DNA from 2 places in the Nesterenkonia halobia genome. Region 1 is predicted to be linked to the other one. Evidence: riboswitches for the same ligand, from Rfam matches in the RefSeq annotation. Region 1 holds a riboswitch; the other holds the start of a gene.
The links. Region 1 has a riboswitch for S-adenosylmethionine ahead of ABD652_RS12375 (LLM class flavin-dependent oxidoreductase). Riboswitches for the same ligand answer to the same signal wherever they lie in the genome.
Positions count from the first base shown of each region.

Region 2: it holds a riboswitch for S-adenosylmethionine, as region 1 does, so the genes downstream of both, ABD652_RS01095 (nitrite/sulfite reductase) here and ABD652_RS12375 (LLM class flavin-dependent oxidoreductase) in region 1, are expected to answer to the same signal.

Region 1 is NZ_BAAAYG010000012.1:31,481-38,979, forward strand. It holds gene mmsB (3-hydroxyisobutyrate dehydrogenase) at 37-1,005, opposite strand; gene ABD652_RS12360 (LysR family transcriptional regulator) at 1,195-2,184, shown strand; gene ABD652_RS12365 (GNAT family N-acetyltransferase) at 2,365-2,850, shown strand; gene ABD652_RS12370 (homocysteine S-methyltransferase family protein) at 3,030-4,079, opposite strand; gene ABD652_RS12375 (LLM class flavin-dependent oxidoreductase) at 4,091-5,518, opposite strand; SAM riboswitch class I at 5,612-5,698, opposite strand; SAM riboswitch class I at 5,863-5,949, shown strand; gene ABD652_RS12380 (flavin reductase family protein) at 5,960-6,544, shown strand; gene acs (acetate--CoA ligase) at 6,541-7,499, shown strand, end outside.
Region 2 is NZ_BAAAYG010000002.1:60,893-68,391, reverse strand. It holds gene ABD652_RS01110 (FAD-dependent oxidoreductase) at 24-1,490, opposite strand; gene cobA (uroporphyrinogen-III C-methyltransferase) at 1,487-2,266, opposite strand; gene ABD652_RS01100 (phosphoadenylyl-sulfate reductase) at 2,266-3,024, opposite strand; gene ABD652_RS01095 (nitrite/sulfite reductase) at 3,021-4,748, opposite strand; SAM riboswitch class I at 4,754-4,864, opposite strand; gene ABD652_RS01090 (ABC transporter substrate-binding protein) at 4,952-5,902, opposite strand; gene ABD652_RS01085 (ABC transporter permease) at 5,925-6,587, opposite strand; gene ABD652_RS01080 (ABC transporter permease) at 6,584-7,273, opposite strand; gene ABD652_RS01075 (ABC transporter ATP-binding protein) at 7,279-7,499, opposite strand, start outside.

The DNA of each region.
Region 1 (7,499 bases):
CAGTAGAGAGCATGTTGTTCGTCCGGGGAGTCATAGTCATCGAACCTCCTTCATCTCGGCTGCAGAAAGGGTGCGCTCTGCCGAAGCGGAGCCGGCGCCGGTCCATCCCGGCGCCCCGCCGTCGGGCGAGGCATACTTCACGATGAGCGAGCAGTCCTTGTCCGCCAGCCCTTCGTCGATCAAGCGGTCGAACTGGCGCTGTGCGAGCCGCGCGGCCTCCAGGGAGACTCCGGTCAGTACGCCGGCGTCGAGGGCCAGCGTGACGTCCTTGCGGGCGAGGTCCGCGCGGAACGTGGCGTCGTAATTGCGGTTGGACGCCGCCGAGTCGACGATCCCCGGCATCGGGTACCACGTCTGCTGCGCCCAGGAATGGCCGGACGAGACCGAGGCGATCTCCCAGAAGACCTGCGGGTCCAGGCCGAGCCGATCGGCCAGTTGAGAGCCCTCGGAGGCCGCCATCAGATTGATGAACAGCATCATGTTGTTGCAGATCTTCGCCGCAATGCCGGTCGTCTCCCCGCCGGCCACGATCGTCCTGCCGGCCATCGGCTCGATATGACCGACCGCCTCCTCGGACGCCTCGGGCGATCCGCCGACCATGAACGCCAACGTGGCGGTTTCGGCCCCGGAGACGCCGCCGGAGACCGGGGCGTCGACGAAGCGAAAACCGCGAGCCGCAGACGTGTCGTGACAGTGCTGGGATGTCTCGATGTCGACGGTGGAGCTGTCCACCAGCAGGGCCCGGGTGTCGGCAGTGGCCCAGATGCCGTCCTCTCCGCCGTAGACGGCGCGGACATGCTCGCCCTTGGGCAGCATGGTGAAGACTACGTCGGCACCGGCCACCGTTTCGGCGATGCTGCCGACGATGTCCACCCCGCGGGCGGCGGCCTCCGCGGCGGCCCCGGCGTCCAGGTCGAATCCACGGACGGTGTGCCCGGCCGCAACCAGGTTCGCCGTCATCGGACCGCCCATGTTGCCCAGACCGATCCATCCGTACGTCGTCATAGCTCCTCCTTCAAATGAGTCCGCCCGGCCGCTTCCTCGGGTCGGACGCAGTGACCGTCGCTGAGCGGAGGGACTCCGCATCGCCGACTGATGTGTCACGAATCACACTAAGGAGGCATCGACCGCCACTCAATGCACAGAAGGAAGGGAACATTGCACCCCGGATGTGCGTTCATGCACACTCAGGGCATGACGCGACTCTCCGGACCTGCCGCACACGACCTGCCGCCCGGAACCGAAGGGCTGGCAAGCCACCTCGACGAGCTGATGACCTTTCTAGCCGTCGCGCGACTCGGTCGGTACACGGCCGCCGCCGACGCTCTGTCGATCAACCATTCGACAGTGTCGCGTCGCATTGTCGGACTCGAGAATGCGCTGGGCGGTCGCCTGCTGAGCCGCTCCCCCGCCGGCTGGGAGATGACCGCTCTGGGCCAGCGAGCTCTCTCTGCCGCCGAGCGCATCGAAGAGGCGTTGGCCGACCTCGTCGACGACGGCGACGGGAACGCCCGCATCTCCGGGGTCGTGCGCATCGGATCGCCCGACGCCTTCGCCGTCCAGGTGGCGACGCCGGCGCTGTCCGAGCTCCAGGATGCGCATCCGAATCTCGCCGTGGAACTCATCAGTGCCACCCAGCGCGCCCGGCAGAACCGTTCGGGGCTGGACCTGGAGATCGTCGTCGGACGTCCGCAGCTCCATCGTGCCCACGCCGAACACATCATGGACTACGCTCTGCGGCTCTACGCCACGGACGAGTATCTCGAGCGACACGGCACTCCGCACTCGATCACTGACCTCGCGGGGCATCGACTCAACTATTACGTCGAAGCGGTGCTGACCATCGACGACCTCGACCGCGCTACGGAGTCGCTGCCCAGCATGCGCCGCGGCATCGCCTCGACGAACGTTCTCTCCCACGTCACGGCCACGGCCGCCGGCGCTGGCATCGGCCTGCTCCCCGACTTTCTGGCCGAACGCGACACCAGACTGCGCCGGATCCTGCCGGAGAACTACGCCCACGAGCTCTCCTACTGGGCGGTCGGACGCGCCGAGGCCCTGCGAAACCCGGCGGTACAGGCGGCCTATGCGACATTGCGTGCCCGGGGAAGGCGCTTGGAGGAGGAGGTCGCAGAACAGCACGACTCGAGGCCCCAGGCAACACCGCAGACCTTGTCTCCATGATGGGCGACTCCCGTCGTTCGCCTTCGAGACGACGCCAGCTCTGAAATTCGGGGATCAGTCCCCGTCGATCTCAGCGGTGGCGGAGGCCCGAACTCCAGAAGCGACGTATGCGCCCAGGGCTTCCGCTCCGGCCGCTCCCCCGGCTAGGTTCGTCGCACGCCCTCTCCAGGAGGATCGACGATGCCCCACGGGACGGCGCCCCACGAGACGCGGGTCCGCCGCGCGACCGTCGCGGACGCCGACGTCCTCGCGCGCCTGCTGCACGACTTCAACACGGAGTTCGGCTCGCCCACGCCCGGGCCGGCGGTGCTCGCCGACCGGCTGCGCCGGATGCTGCCGACCGACCGGACTCGTGCCTGGCTCGTCACCGAGGCGACGACGGCGGCGGGCCTGGCCCTGGTCACCCGCCGGGCGAACGTCTGGTCCGATCATCCGGTCGACCTGCTGGACGAGCTCTACGTGGTGCCTGCGCTGCGCTCCGTCGGCCCGGGTTCGCTGCTGATCCGCGCAGTGCTCGACGACGCCCGGGCGGCCGACGTCGCATGGGTGGAGGTTCCGGTGGATGCCCAGGACAGGGATGCCCGGCGCTTCTACAGGCGCCACGGTTTCCAGGAGGCCCAGCCCGAGACGGGCGAGCCTGAGCTGGTCCTGTCGCAGCACCTCTGAACGACGCCGTCGGCCCGGCGCCCCGCCCACACACCGTTGGCTCTGGAGTTCGGGCCTTAACCCCCGCCGGAATCGAGGGGGTTAAGGCCCGAACTCCAGAGCCAACGCGTCGGCGGGCCGCGCATGGAGGGCCGAGGCCGCGCGCCGGGACCCGGGCCCCGGCGCACGGCCCCGGAAGCTCAGGCGGTCTCGCCCAGCCCGGCGATGTGCTCGGGCAGCCGCTCGTGCGAGCCGTACATGAAGTGGTTCTGCATCCGCTCGCCGTACCGGCTCGCCGGCGTCGTCCGCCCCGCGGCCTCGGCGACCTCGCGGATGTGGATCGGTGCGGCGCCGCAGCACACTCCGAGGTACTGCACGTCCAGCGCCAGCGCCTCCTCGGCGAAGGAGCGGATCTCATACCGGTTGGTGAACAGCGGATCCAGCGCCGTCGGGAAGGTCCGCCCGTGCGGGGCGGGCACTGCGGCGGACTCGTCGGAGAGGTTGAAGAAGGTCGGCTCCTCCTCCGTGGTCCGGTAGGGCACCGGCAGCGCACCCACGTGGCAGGAGACCGCCTCGCGGATCCGGCGCAGCCACGGCATGGTGGTCTGCGGCCCGCGGAAGCAGTTGAGCCCGACGACGTCGGCGCCGGCCTGCTCCAGCCGCTGGGCGGTCTCGACGATGCCGACGTCGTCGGACATCCGCTCGGTGGCCATCGGCGCCAGCGTGGTGACCACGGCCAGCCCGCTCGCCTTCGCGATCTCCAGGGCCGCGAGCGCCTCGCCGGCGTAGTAGAAGGTCTCGGCGACGATGATGTCGGCACCCTCGTCGACGGCCCAGCCGACCATCTCCTCGAACATCCCGCGCACCTCCGCCTGGGCGGCCGGATCGGCCGGGTCCCAGATGTTGGTGTTGGAGATGTTGCCGGCGACCAGGTCGCCGGGCCGCTCGTCGGCCACCTGCCGGGCGATCTGCAGGGCCGCGCGGTTCAGCGGCTCGAGCAGGTCCTCCTTGCCGATGACCCGCATCTTCTCGCGGTGCCCGTTGTAGGTGAAGGCCTCGACGATGTCCGATCCGGCGCGCTGGAAGTCGACGTGCAGCCCGCGCAGCGCCTCCGGGTGCTCGAGGGCGACCTCGGGGACGAACTCGCCGGCGGAGAGGTACCCGCGGCGCTCGAGCTCGAAGAGGAAGCCTTCGGCGCAGATCACCGGCCCGGCGTCGAGGCGCCGGGTGAACTCCTGGGATGTGGTCATGTCCGGCCCTCTCAGCTGGTCTGCGTCTGCCGGCGCAGCTGGAACTGGGCGCCGTGGTGGTCGTCGGGCAGGTGGTCGCCGTCGCCGAAGAGCTTATGGCGCATGGTGCCGGAGGTGTACTCGGTCTTGTAGCGGCCGAGCTTCTGCAGCTCGGGGACCACGTGCTCGACGATGTCCTCGAAGGTCCCCGGCGTGATGTGGTACGCCAGGTTGAACCCGTCGACGTCGGTCTCCTCCTGCCACTCGACGAGCTGCCGGGCCGCGGACTCGCCGCCGCCGACGATCACCGGGCCGAAGCCGCCGACGCCGACCCATTCGGCCAGCTGCCGCACAGTCCACGGCTCGCCCTCGCGGCCGGAGGCCTTCTGGAAGGTCTCGACGGTGGACTGGATGGCGTTGGACTCGACGTCGCCGATCGGCTGGTCGAGGTCGAACTGGCTGAGGTCCAGCCCCATCCAGCCCGACATCAGCACCAGCCCGCCGATCGGGTCGATGTACTGGACCAGGTCGTCGTACTTCGCCTGTGCGGCGGCGTCGTCGGCGCCGGTGACCACCGTCTGCATGGCGAAGATGCGCACCGAGTAGGGGTCGCGGCCGGCGTCGACGGCGGCCTGGCGGATCCGCTGCACCGACTGCTTGGCCAGCTCCTTCGTCGGCGGATTGATGAACACCGCCTCGGCGTGCTTGCCGGCGAAGGCCCGCCCGCGGGTGGAGGCGCCGGCCTGGTAGATCACCGGCGTGCGCTGCGGCGACGGCTCGACCACCGAGATGCCCGGGGTCTTGAAGTGCTCGCCCTGGTGCTCGATGCGGTGGACCTTGGAGGTGTCGGTGAAGACGCCGGAGGCCTTGTCGGCGACGACGGCGTCGTCCTCCCAGGAGCCTTCGAGCAGCTTGTAGACCACGTCCATGTACTCGTCGGCGTGGTCGTAGCGGGCGTCGTGCTCCAGCTGGTCCTCCTGGCCCATGTTCTGCGCGGCCGAGGGAAGGTAGCCGGTGACGACGTTCCAGCCCACGCGGCCGCCGGTGAGGTGGTCCAGGCTGCCCAGACGGCGGGCGAAGGGGTACGGGTGCTCGTAGGCGGTGCCGGCGGTCAGCCCGAAGCCGAGGTGCTCGGTCACCGCGGCCATCGCCGAGACCAGCAGGAACGGGTCGTTGACCGGCACCTGCGCGCCGGAGGACAGCGCGGCGTCGGGGTTCGAGGCGTAGACGTCGTAGGGGCCGAGGACGTCGGCGATGAACAGGCCGTCGAACAGCCCCTTCTCCAGGGTCTTCGCAACGTCGGTCCAGTACTTCAGCGTATTGTACTCCCGGGCCCGGTCCTCCGGGTGGCGCCACAGTCCCGGGGACTGGTGGACCACGCAGTTCATGTCGAAGGCGTTGAACAGGATCTCGCGCTGTCCGGCGGGGGTGGTCGGCGGCTGGGACGGGGTATGCGTCATGCGGTGCTCCTCGTGTGGCTCGCCGATGCAGGCGCCCCTCGCGCGGCGAACCGGCGGAGCGAGCCGCCGATCGGGGGTGCGCGAGGGAGGAGACCTCCATCGGTCCTGGCTTTAGCACCCGGCGGATCCGGGTTGCTGCGGCGTCGACGAGCCAGGTCTCTCGGCCGCTCTGGATGGTACGGACCGCACTGTACACGTCCTTCCGACGTTCCTCGGAGTCGCGGTCCACATTCCGGACACCTTCGGCGACGCCCGCCGGGGCGCATGACGCCGGATGACATCACGTCTCACATGATGAGCCCCACGTTGGACCCGGGCATCGGCACCCCGTACCGTGAACCGTGTATCCATCCCGAGCGGCTGAGAGATCTGGCTCGTCGACGCCGCAGCAACCCGTTTGAGTCGGGTGCTACCGCCAGGACCGATGGGAGTGAATCGCCGATGCCAGCATCCGCACCCGCCCTCGCCGCCGAGGCCCCCGCCACGTCCGTCGACGTCGGGACGCCGACGCCTCTGGATCCGCTGCGGCTGCGCCGCGCCTTCGCCGAGTTCCCGCAGGGCGTGGTCACCGTCGCCGCCGAGGTCGACGGGACCCCGGAGGCGCTGATCGCCTCCACCTTCACCGTCGGAGTCTCGCTGGATCCGCCGCTGGTCACCTTCGCCGTGCAGCACACCTCCTCGACGTGGCCGCGGCTGCGCGACGGCGCCGGCCGGCTGGGCATCTCGGTGCTCGGCCGCGGCCAGCACGGGCTGTGCCGGCAGATCGCCTCGAAGGACCGCGCCTCCCGCTTCGACGGCGTCGCCCGAAGCACCGGCGACGACGGCGCGATCACCCTGGACGGCTCGCCGCTGACGCTGACCACCCGCATCCACGACCAGGTCACCGCCGGCGACCACGACATCGTCGTCCTGGAGGTCCTCGACGTCTCGGTGGACGAGCAGGAGGCGGTCCGGCCGCTGGTCTTCCACCGCAGCGAGTTCGCCCAGGTGCACGCCCCGGAGCCGGTGCCGGACGGTGACCGGTGACCCGGGCCGCCGAGACGTTCGCCGAGACGTTCGCCGAGACCGCCGTCGCGCCCGCCGAGCCGCTGGCCGCCGACGTCCACGCCTGGGCCGACCCGCAGACCGAGGACGAGCGCCTGGAGTTCTGGGCGACGGCGGCCGCCCTGCTGGACTGGCAGACGCCCTGGGAGACCACCCACTCGTGGACCCCGCCGGACCCGCAGGCGCAGCGCGGCCCGGACATCCGCTGGTACTCCGGCGGCACGCTCAACGCCGCGGTGAACTGCGTCGACCGCCATGTGGCCGCCGGCCGCGGCGACGTCGTCGCCCTGCACTTCGAGGGCGAGCCCGGCGACCGGCGCGACGTCACCTACGCGGAGCTGCAGGACCAGGTGAACCGCGCGGCGAACGCGCTGACCGCCCTGGGCGTCGGCGCCGGCGACCGGGTGGTGATCTACCTGCCGGTGCTGGTCGAGACCGTGGTCATCACCCTGGCCTGCGCGCGGATCGGGGCGGTGCACTCGCTGGTCTTCGGCGGCTTCTCCGCCGAGGCGCTGCGCTTCCGCGTCGAGGACACCGCCGCGAAGCTGCTGGTCACCACCGACGGGCAGTTCCGCCGCGGACAGGCGGTGCCGGTGAAGGAGAACGCCGACGCCGCCGTCGCCGGGGAGAACGCGATCGAGCACGTGCTGGTCGTCGAGCGCACCGGCTCGGAGGTGGCCTGGACCGCCGGCCGCGACGTGGCCTGGGGCGACGTTGTCGACGCCGCCTCGCCGGTGCACGAGCCGGAGTTCTTCGACGCCGAGCACGAGCTGTTCATCATGTACACCTCCGGCACCACCGGGAAGCCCAAGGGCCTGGTGCACACCACCGGCGGCTATCTGACCGGGGCGCTGTTCACCCATCTGCGGCTCTTCGCCCACCCGGATCCCGCGCGGCGGGGCGAGGACGTCCACTGGTGCACGGCGGATCTGGCCTG
Region 2 (7,499 bases), on a different contig from region 1:
GCCGGTGACGCCCGCCGCGCCGCTCAGACGGTGACGCGGGCGCTCTGCCGGGAGACCTCGACCATGTCCTCGCGGGGGACGATCTTCACCCGTTCACGTTCGACGGGACCGTCCGCCGTGGCCTCTTCGCCGAGCCCGCGCTCATGGTCGTCCAGCTGCAGCCAGCCGGCCCAGGAGGTCGTCTGCACGCCGCGGGACTCCAGCACCTCGACGACGTCGACGTCCCCGGCGGCGGTCCCGCGGCCGGGCAGCTGCGGGAGGTCCTCGAGCAGGCAGGCGACGGTCTCCATCGCGTCGCCCTTGGTGTGGCCGATGAGCCCGACCGGGCCGCGCTTGATCCAGCCGGTGGAGTAGACCCCGGGCACTGCGGCGCCGTCCTCGTCCAGCACCCGACCGGCTTCGTTCGGGATCACGCCGCGGTCGGCGTCGAAGGGCACGTGGGCCAGCGGCGAGCCGAAGTAGCCCACGGCGCGGTAGACCGACTGCACGGGGTAGTCGAGGAACTCGCCGGTGCCGCGCACGTTGCCGGTGCCGTCCAGCTCCTGGCGCTCCATGCGGATGCCGGCGACCTTCCCGGCGTCCTCGCCCTCGCCGGCGAGGATCTCGGTCGGCGACTGCAGGAAGTGCAGGTGCAGCCGCCGCGAGGCCGGCTGGTGGTCCGGGTCCTCCTCGCGCTCGTCCTGCTCGACCAGCCAGTTGGTCAGCGTGTTGACCATGGTCTTGACCTGGTTGTTCGACTTGATGGACTCGTCGGACCCCTCATCGAACTCGAAGTCCTCCGGGTGCAGCACGATGTCGACGTCCTTCGAGTGCGCCAGCTCGCGCAGCTCCAGCGGGGTGAACTTCACCTGGGCCGGACCGCGCCGGCCGAAGACGTGCACGTCGGTCACCGGCGAGGCCTTCAGCCCTTCGTGGACGTTCTGCGGGATCTCGGTGGTCAGCAGGTCGTCGGCATGCTTGGAGAGCATCCGGGCGACGTCCAGGGCGACGTTGCCGTTGCCGATGACTGCGACCTCGGTGGCGTCCAGCGGCCACTCGCGCGGGTAGTCGGGGTGGCCGTCGTACCAGGAGACGAAATCTGCCGCGCCGAAGGAGCCGTCGAGGTCGATCCCCTCGATGTTCAGCGCGGCGTCGTCGACGGCGCCGGTGGCGAAGACGACGGCGTCGTAATGCCGCTGCAGCTCCTCGAGCGTGATGTCGGTGCCGTAGTCGACGTTGCCGATGAAGCGGATGCCGTCGCGCTCCATCACCTTGTGCAGGGCCTTGACGATGCCCTTGATGCGCGGGTGGTCCGGCGCGACGCCGTAGCGGATCAGCCCGAAGGGCGTCGGGTAGCGGTCGAAGAGGTCGATCGCCAGCGCCTCGCCGCCCTCGGAGCGGGCCAGGTTGTCGGCGGCGTAGACCCCTGCGGGTCCGGAGCCGATCACAGCGATGCGGCGGGCCGCGTCGGGGATGAACTCGGACGCGGCGGTCAGGTTCTCAGCAGTCATGGTCTGTGTCCGTCCTTCGTGTCGGAAGCGGGTCGCGGGGGCGTCGTCGCGCCGGTCGTCTCGTCGGTCCAGTCGTCGGCGAGGGTGACCACCTGCCCGACGACGATCACTGCGGGGTTGGCCACCTGCCGCTGAGCGGCGGTCTCGGCGATGCTGTGCAGCCGACCCAGCGTCACGCGCTGCGCCTCGGTCCCGCCGGACTCCACCACGCCCACCGGCGTCTCGGGGTCGTGGCCGTCGGCCATCAGCTGGCGGCTCACCCGCGGCAGCGTGGAGACTCCCATGAGGATCACCAGCGTGTGCTGCGCCGAGCGCGGCACCACGTCCAGATCCTCGTGGCCGGTGATCACGGTGAAGCCGCGGGCCAGCCCGCGATGGGTCAGCGGGATCCCGGCGGCCGCCGGCACCGCGGAGGCCGAGGTTATGCCGGGGACCACCTCGACGTCGACGCCGTGGGCGCGGCAGTGCTCGCGCTCCTCGCCGCCGCGGCCCAGCACATAGGGATCGCCGCCCTTCAGCCGCACCACCCGGCGGCCGGCCCGCACGCGGTCGACGAGCAGCTCGTTGATCTCGTCCTGCGTGGCCGACTGCCGACCGGGCTCCTTGCCGACCTCGACGACCTCGACGTCCGCGCCGAGCTCGTCCAGCAGGCCCCGCGGGCCCAGCCGGTCGGCGACGACGACGTCGGCGGCGGTCAGCAGCTCGCGGCCGCGCACGGTGATCAGCTCGCTCGGGGCCGGCCCGCCGCCGACCAGGGCGACGTGTCCGGTGCTCATCAGCTCTCCGTCGCGGCGGCGGTGTGGATGCCGCACTCGATCTTGCCGCTGCCCGACCAGCGGCCGGCCCGGGGGTCCTCCCCCGGCGCGACCGGTCGGGTGCAGGGCTTGCAGCCGATCGATGGGTAGCCGTTGTCGCGCAGCAGGTTCACCGGCAGCCGCCGCCGGGCCGAGTGGTCCACCAGGTCCTCGTGGCGCCAGGTGGCCAGCGGGTTGACCTTGATCAGCCCGTGGGCCTCGTCGAAGGTCACCAGCGGAGTGTTCAGCCGCGTCGGGGCCTCCTCGCGGCGCACGCCGGAGAACCAGACGCGGTACCCGGCCAGCGCGTCGTTCAGCGGCTCGACCTTGCGCATCCGGCAGCAGGCCGCCGGATCGCTGGCGAAGAGGTCCTTGCCGTGCGCGGCGTCCTGCTCGGCGACGCTGAGCTTCGGGGTGACGTCGACGACGGTCACGTCGAGCTGGCGCGCGACCTCGTCGCGGGTCGCCAGCGTCTCGGTGAAGTGATATCCGGTCTCCAGGAAGAGCACGTCGACGCCGGGGAACTGGTCGGCCACCAGCGAGGGCACGACGGCGTCGGCCATGGAGCAGGCCACCGCCAGGTCCTCGACGGAGAAGTGCTCGCCCACCCAGGCGATGACCTCCTCGGCGGAGGCCTCCCAGCCCAGGGTCTCGGCCCCCTCGGCGGCCAGCGCACGGAGTCGGTCGACGTCGACGGGCGCCTCGGCGACGGCGCAGGCGCGGTCGGTCGCGGCGCTCATGCGGCGGTCACCTCCTCCTTCTGCAGGCGCTCCTCGTCGGCGCGGTGGGCCCACTGGCCGAAGGTCTCGCCGGCGGTCCGCTCCGCCAGGAAGCGGCGGACCAGCGTCTCGACATAGTCGACGAGCTCCTCCGTGGTGACCTTGAGCCCGCGCACCGTCCGGCCCAGTCCCGGGTCGTCACGCTGCTCGGAGGTCAGCCCGCCGCCCAGATGGACCTGATAGCCGGGCGACTTGCCGCCGTCGCCGTCGGGCAGCAGCTGGCCCTTCAGGCCGATGTCGGCGGTCTGGATGCGGGCGCAGGAGTTCGGGCAGCCGTTGATGTGCAGCGTCAGCCGCTGCGGCATCTGCTCGGCGACGTCGGCCAGCCGCTCCTCGAGCTCGCCGACGGCGGTGGCCGCGTTGGCCTTGGTCTCGACGATGGCCAGCTTGCAGAACTCGATGCCGGTGCAGGCGATGGTCGAACGGCGGAACACCGACGGCGCCGGGTCCAGGCCCAGCTCACGGAGTCCGGCCTGCACCGCCGCGACGTGCTCGTCGGCGACGTCGAGGATCACCAGGTGCTGGAACGGCGTGGTGCGCAGCCGGGCCGAGCCGTGGACCTCGAGCAGGTCGGCCAGCTGCACCAGCAGCGTGCCGGAGACCCGTCCGACGGTCGGCGCGGCGCCGATGTAGTTCAGCCCGTCCTTCTGCCGGTGCACGCCGATGTGGTCGCCGGGGACGTTCGGCGTCGGCGGAGCCGGACCGTCGGACAGCGCATAGCCGAGGTACTCCTCCTCGAGCACGCGCCGGAACTCCTCCGGGCCCCAGTCGGCCATCAGATACTTCAGCCGGGCCTTGTTGCGCAGCCGGCGGTAGCCGTAGTCGCGGAAGATCCGCGTGACCCCGTGCCAGACCTCGGCGGCCTGCTCCTCGGTCACGAAGGCGCCGAGCCGCTCGGCCAGCCGGGCGCTGGTGGACAGCCCGCCGCCGACCCACAGGTCGTAGCCGGGACCGTGCTCGGGGTGGTCGATGCCGACCAGCGAGCAGTCGTTGATCTCGTGGACCACGTCCTGGCTGGGGTGGCCGGTGATCGCGGTCTTGTACTTGCGCGGCAGGTTCGCCAGCTCCGGATCCCCGATGTAGCGGTCGGAGATCTCGCGGATGACCGGCGTGGGGTCGATGACCTCGTCGGCCGAGATCCCGGCCACCGGCGAACCGAGGATCACCCGCGGGGTGTCGCCGCAGGCCTCGGTGGTGTGCAGGCCGACTGCCTCCAGCCGGCGCCAGATCTCCGGGACGTCCTCGACGGCGACCCAGTGCAGCTGCACGTTCTGCCGATCGGTGACGTCGGCGGTGTCGCGGGCGAAGTCCCGGGAGACCTCGCCGACGACGCGCAGCTGCTCGGTGCTCAGCCCGCCGCCGTCGATGCGCACGCGCAGCATGAAGTACTCGTCGTCGACCTCCTCGGGCGGCAGCGAGTTGTGCGCGCCGGCCTCCACGCCGGGACGCCGCTGGGTGTACAGCCCCCACCAGCGGAAGCGGCCGCGCAGGTCGTCGTTCGAGATCGAGGAGAAGCCCTGCTTGGAGTAGACCTCCTCGATGCGGCGACGCACGTTGAGGCCGTTGTCCTCCTGCTTGAACTCCTCGTTGTGGTTCAGCGGGTCGGTGCCGTCGACCTTCCACTGCCCGTTGGGGCGCTTGGTCGGGCGGGGCGCTGCGGGTTTCGCGGGCACGTCAGTGCTCAATGGATCCTCCATCGGTCCTGGCGTTAGCACCCGGCACGAAGCCCTGCTCGGCAGGGACGTCATCCGGGTTGCTGCGGCATCGTCGAGCCAGATCTCTCAGCCGCTCTGGATGGGTCATTCTGTTGTTCAGGGCCCCACGCTACTGCAGGTCCCCGGAGGAAGAGAAGACGACATGTCACATATCGTCATGAATGTTCATGTGTTCAGTCGAGGTCCTTCTCGGCGAGCCAGTCGGCGGCGATGTCCTCGGCCGCGGCCTGCTCGTCGATGCTGCGCCCGTTCAGCGCCAGCAGCTCCTCGCTGGTGAGCTCGGCGGTGACGTCCTCGACGGCCGCGCGCGCCTGCTCGCCGACGGCCTCGGAGGCCAGCGGGACCACCGGCTGCGGCGGGACCAGCTCCTCGGGATCGTCGAGCACGACCAGGTCGTTCTCCTCGATCGTGGGGTCGGCGCTGTAGATGTCGGCGACGTCGGCGTCGCCGTCGGTCAGCGCGCGCACCGTCAGCGGCCCGCCGGAGTCCTCCACCGGCACCACCTCGGCGTCGACCCCGTAGACCTCCTCCAGCCCCTCGGGCCCGTAGGGCCGGGTGGCGAACTCGGAGTTGGCCGCGATGCGCACCCCGCCGTCGACGTCGGCGAGGTCGCCGACGCTGGACAGGTCGTGCTCCTCGGCGAACTCGGCAGTGACCACGTAGGAGTCCTGATCGGTGGCCTCGGCGGCGGACAGCGTCTCGACGCCCTCGGGCAGGGCCTCCTCCAGCCCGGCGAGGATCTCCTCGCGCGTGGCGGCCTCGGCCTCCGAGTCCAGGTATTGCAGCAAGTTGCCCGCGTACTCCGGGAAGAGGTCGATGGCGCCGGACTCGACCTCGGGCATGTAGACCTCGCGCTGTCCGATCTCGAACTCGCGCTCGACCTCGTGGCCCTCGGCCTCGAGCCGCTGGGCGAAGAGCTCGGCGATGATCGTGTTCGAGTAGTACTGCTGCGAGCCGACGACGAGGGCCGAGCCGTCGCCCGCTCCCCCGCCGCCGTCGTCGCCCTCGGCCAGCGGATCCGAGGAGGAGCAGGCGGTCAGGCCCAGCAGCGCGGCGGTCGCCAGCGAGGTGATGCTCGCCGTCCTGCCGCGGAGACGGGTGCTGCGAGGCGAGGCATGGTTCATAGTCGTTCCCCTTCCTGGTGGATCAGGCGATGCCGGGCCGGCGGGCGAGCAGGCGCTGCCCGAGGGCGAACAGCGCGTCGAGCACGACGGCCAGCAGGATCACCACGATCGACGCTCCCAGCATCATGGCATAGTCGTGGTTGCGCAGGCCCAGGAACAGCGGCCGGCCGAGGCCCCCGGCGCCGACGTAGGCGGCCAGCGTCGCCGTGGCCACGACCTGCAGCGTCGCCAGCCGCACGCCGCCGAGGATCAGCCGCAGGCCCAGCGGCACCTCCACGCCGAGCAGCACCTGCCGCGGGCTCATCCCCTGGGCGCGGGCGGCGTCGACGACCTGCGGGTCCACCGCCTCGACGCCGGAGTACGCGCCGGCGAGGATCGAGGGAACCGCCAGCACGATGAAGGCGACCATCGGAGCGGTCAGTCCGATCCCGGCGGCCAGCGCCACCAGGGTGATCACCCCCAGCGTGGGCAGCGCCCGCGTGACTCCGGTGCTGACCACGGCGATCCCCCGGCCGCGGCCGGTATGGCCGATGAACAGCCCTGCCGGCAGCGCGACCAGCGCCGAGAGCCCGACGGCGAGCAGCGAGTAGAGCAGGTGCTCGCCGGCGCGGACGCCGAGTCCGCCCGGCCCCGTCCAGGAGTCGGCGGTCAGCACCCAGTCCAGCGCCTCCAGCAGCGGGGTCATGCCGCGCCCCGCTCCGCGGCCCGCGCCGCCTCTCGGGAGCCGGCACGGCGCGGCGCCGGCCGCCGCCAGGGCATCAGCACCCGGCCGAGGGCGACCAGCAGCAGATCCAGCACCAGCGCCAGCACGGCGGTCATCACGATGCCGGCGACGATCGAGGCGACGATGCCACGTTCGAAGCCATCGGTGAACAGCGAGCCGAGACTGGTGATGCCCAGCACCGCCGAGACGCTGACCAGGCTGATCGTCGAGACCGAGACCACCCGCAGCCCCGCCAGCAGCGCCGGGCCGGCCAGCGGCAGCTCGACGGTCAGGAAGCGGCCGGCGGCGGAGTGCCCGACGGCGACGGCGGCCAGCCGCACGTCCTCCTCCACCGAGCCGAAGGCGTCGGCGGCCGAGCGCACCATCAGCGCCAGACCGAACAGCGTCAGCGCCATCACCGCATTCACCGGCTCCCGGATGCTGGTGCCCAGGATCAGCGGCAGCACGATGAACAGCGGCAGCGAGGGGATCGCGTAGAGCAGTCCGATGCCGCCGACCAGCGCCTCGCGCAGCCGCGGCAGCCGCACGGCGAGCCGGCCCAGCGGCAGCGCCAGCAGGAAGGCCGCGAGCACCGCCGGGACGGTGAGCAGCAGGTGGTCGACGGTCAGTTCCAGGATCTGCGGGAGGTTCTCCAGGATCCACTGCACGGCGGTCACTCCCCGGCGCCGGCGGAGGGCCCGCCGTCGGCGTCGTCGAGCACGCCCAGCGGCCGGCCGGCGTCGTCGGTGACCACCTGTCCCCCGCCGGGACGCGGCGCGGCGCGGAGCTTCCGCCGCCCCGCGCCGAGCCCCAGGAAGCGGGAGACGAAGTCGTCGGCGGGCGCCTCGACGAGCTCGCGCGGCGTGCCCGTCTGGGCGGTGCGGCCGCCGGGCC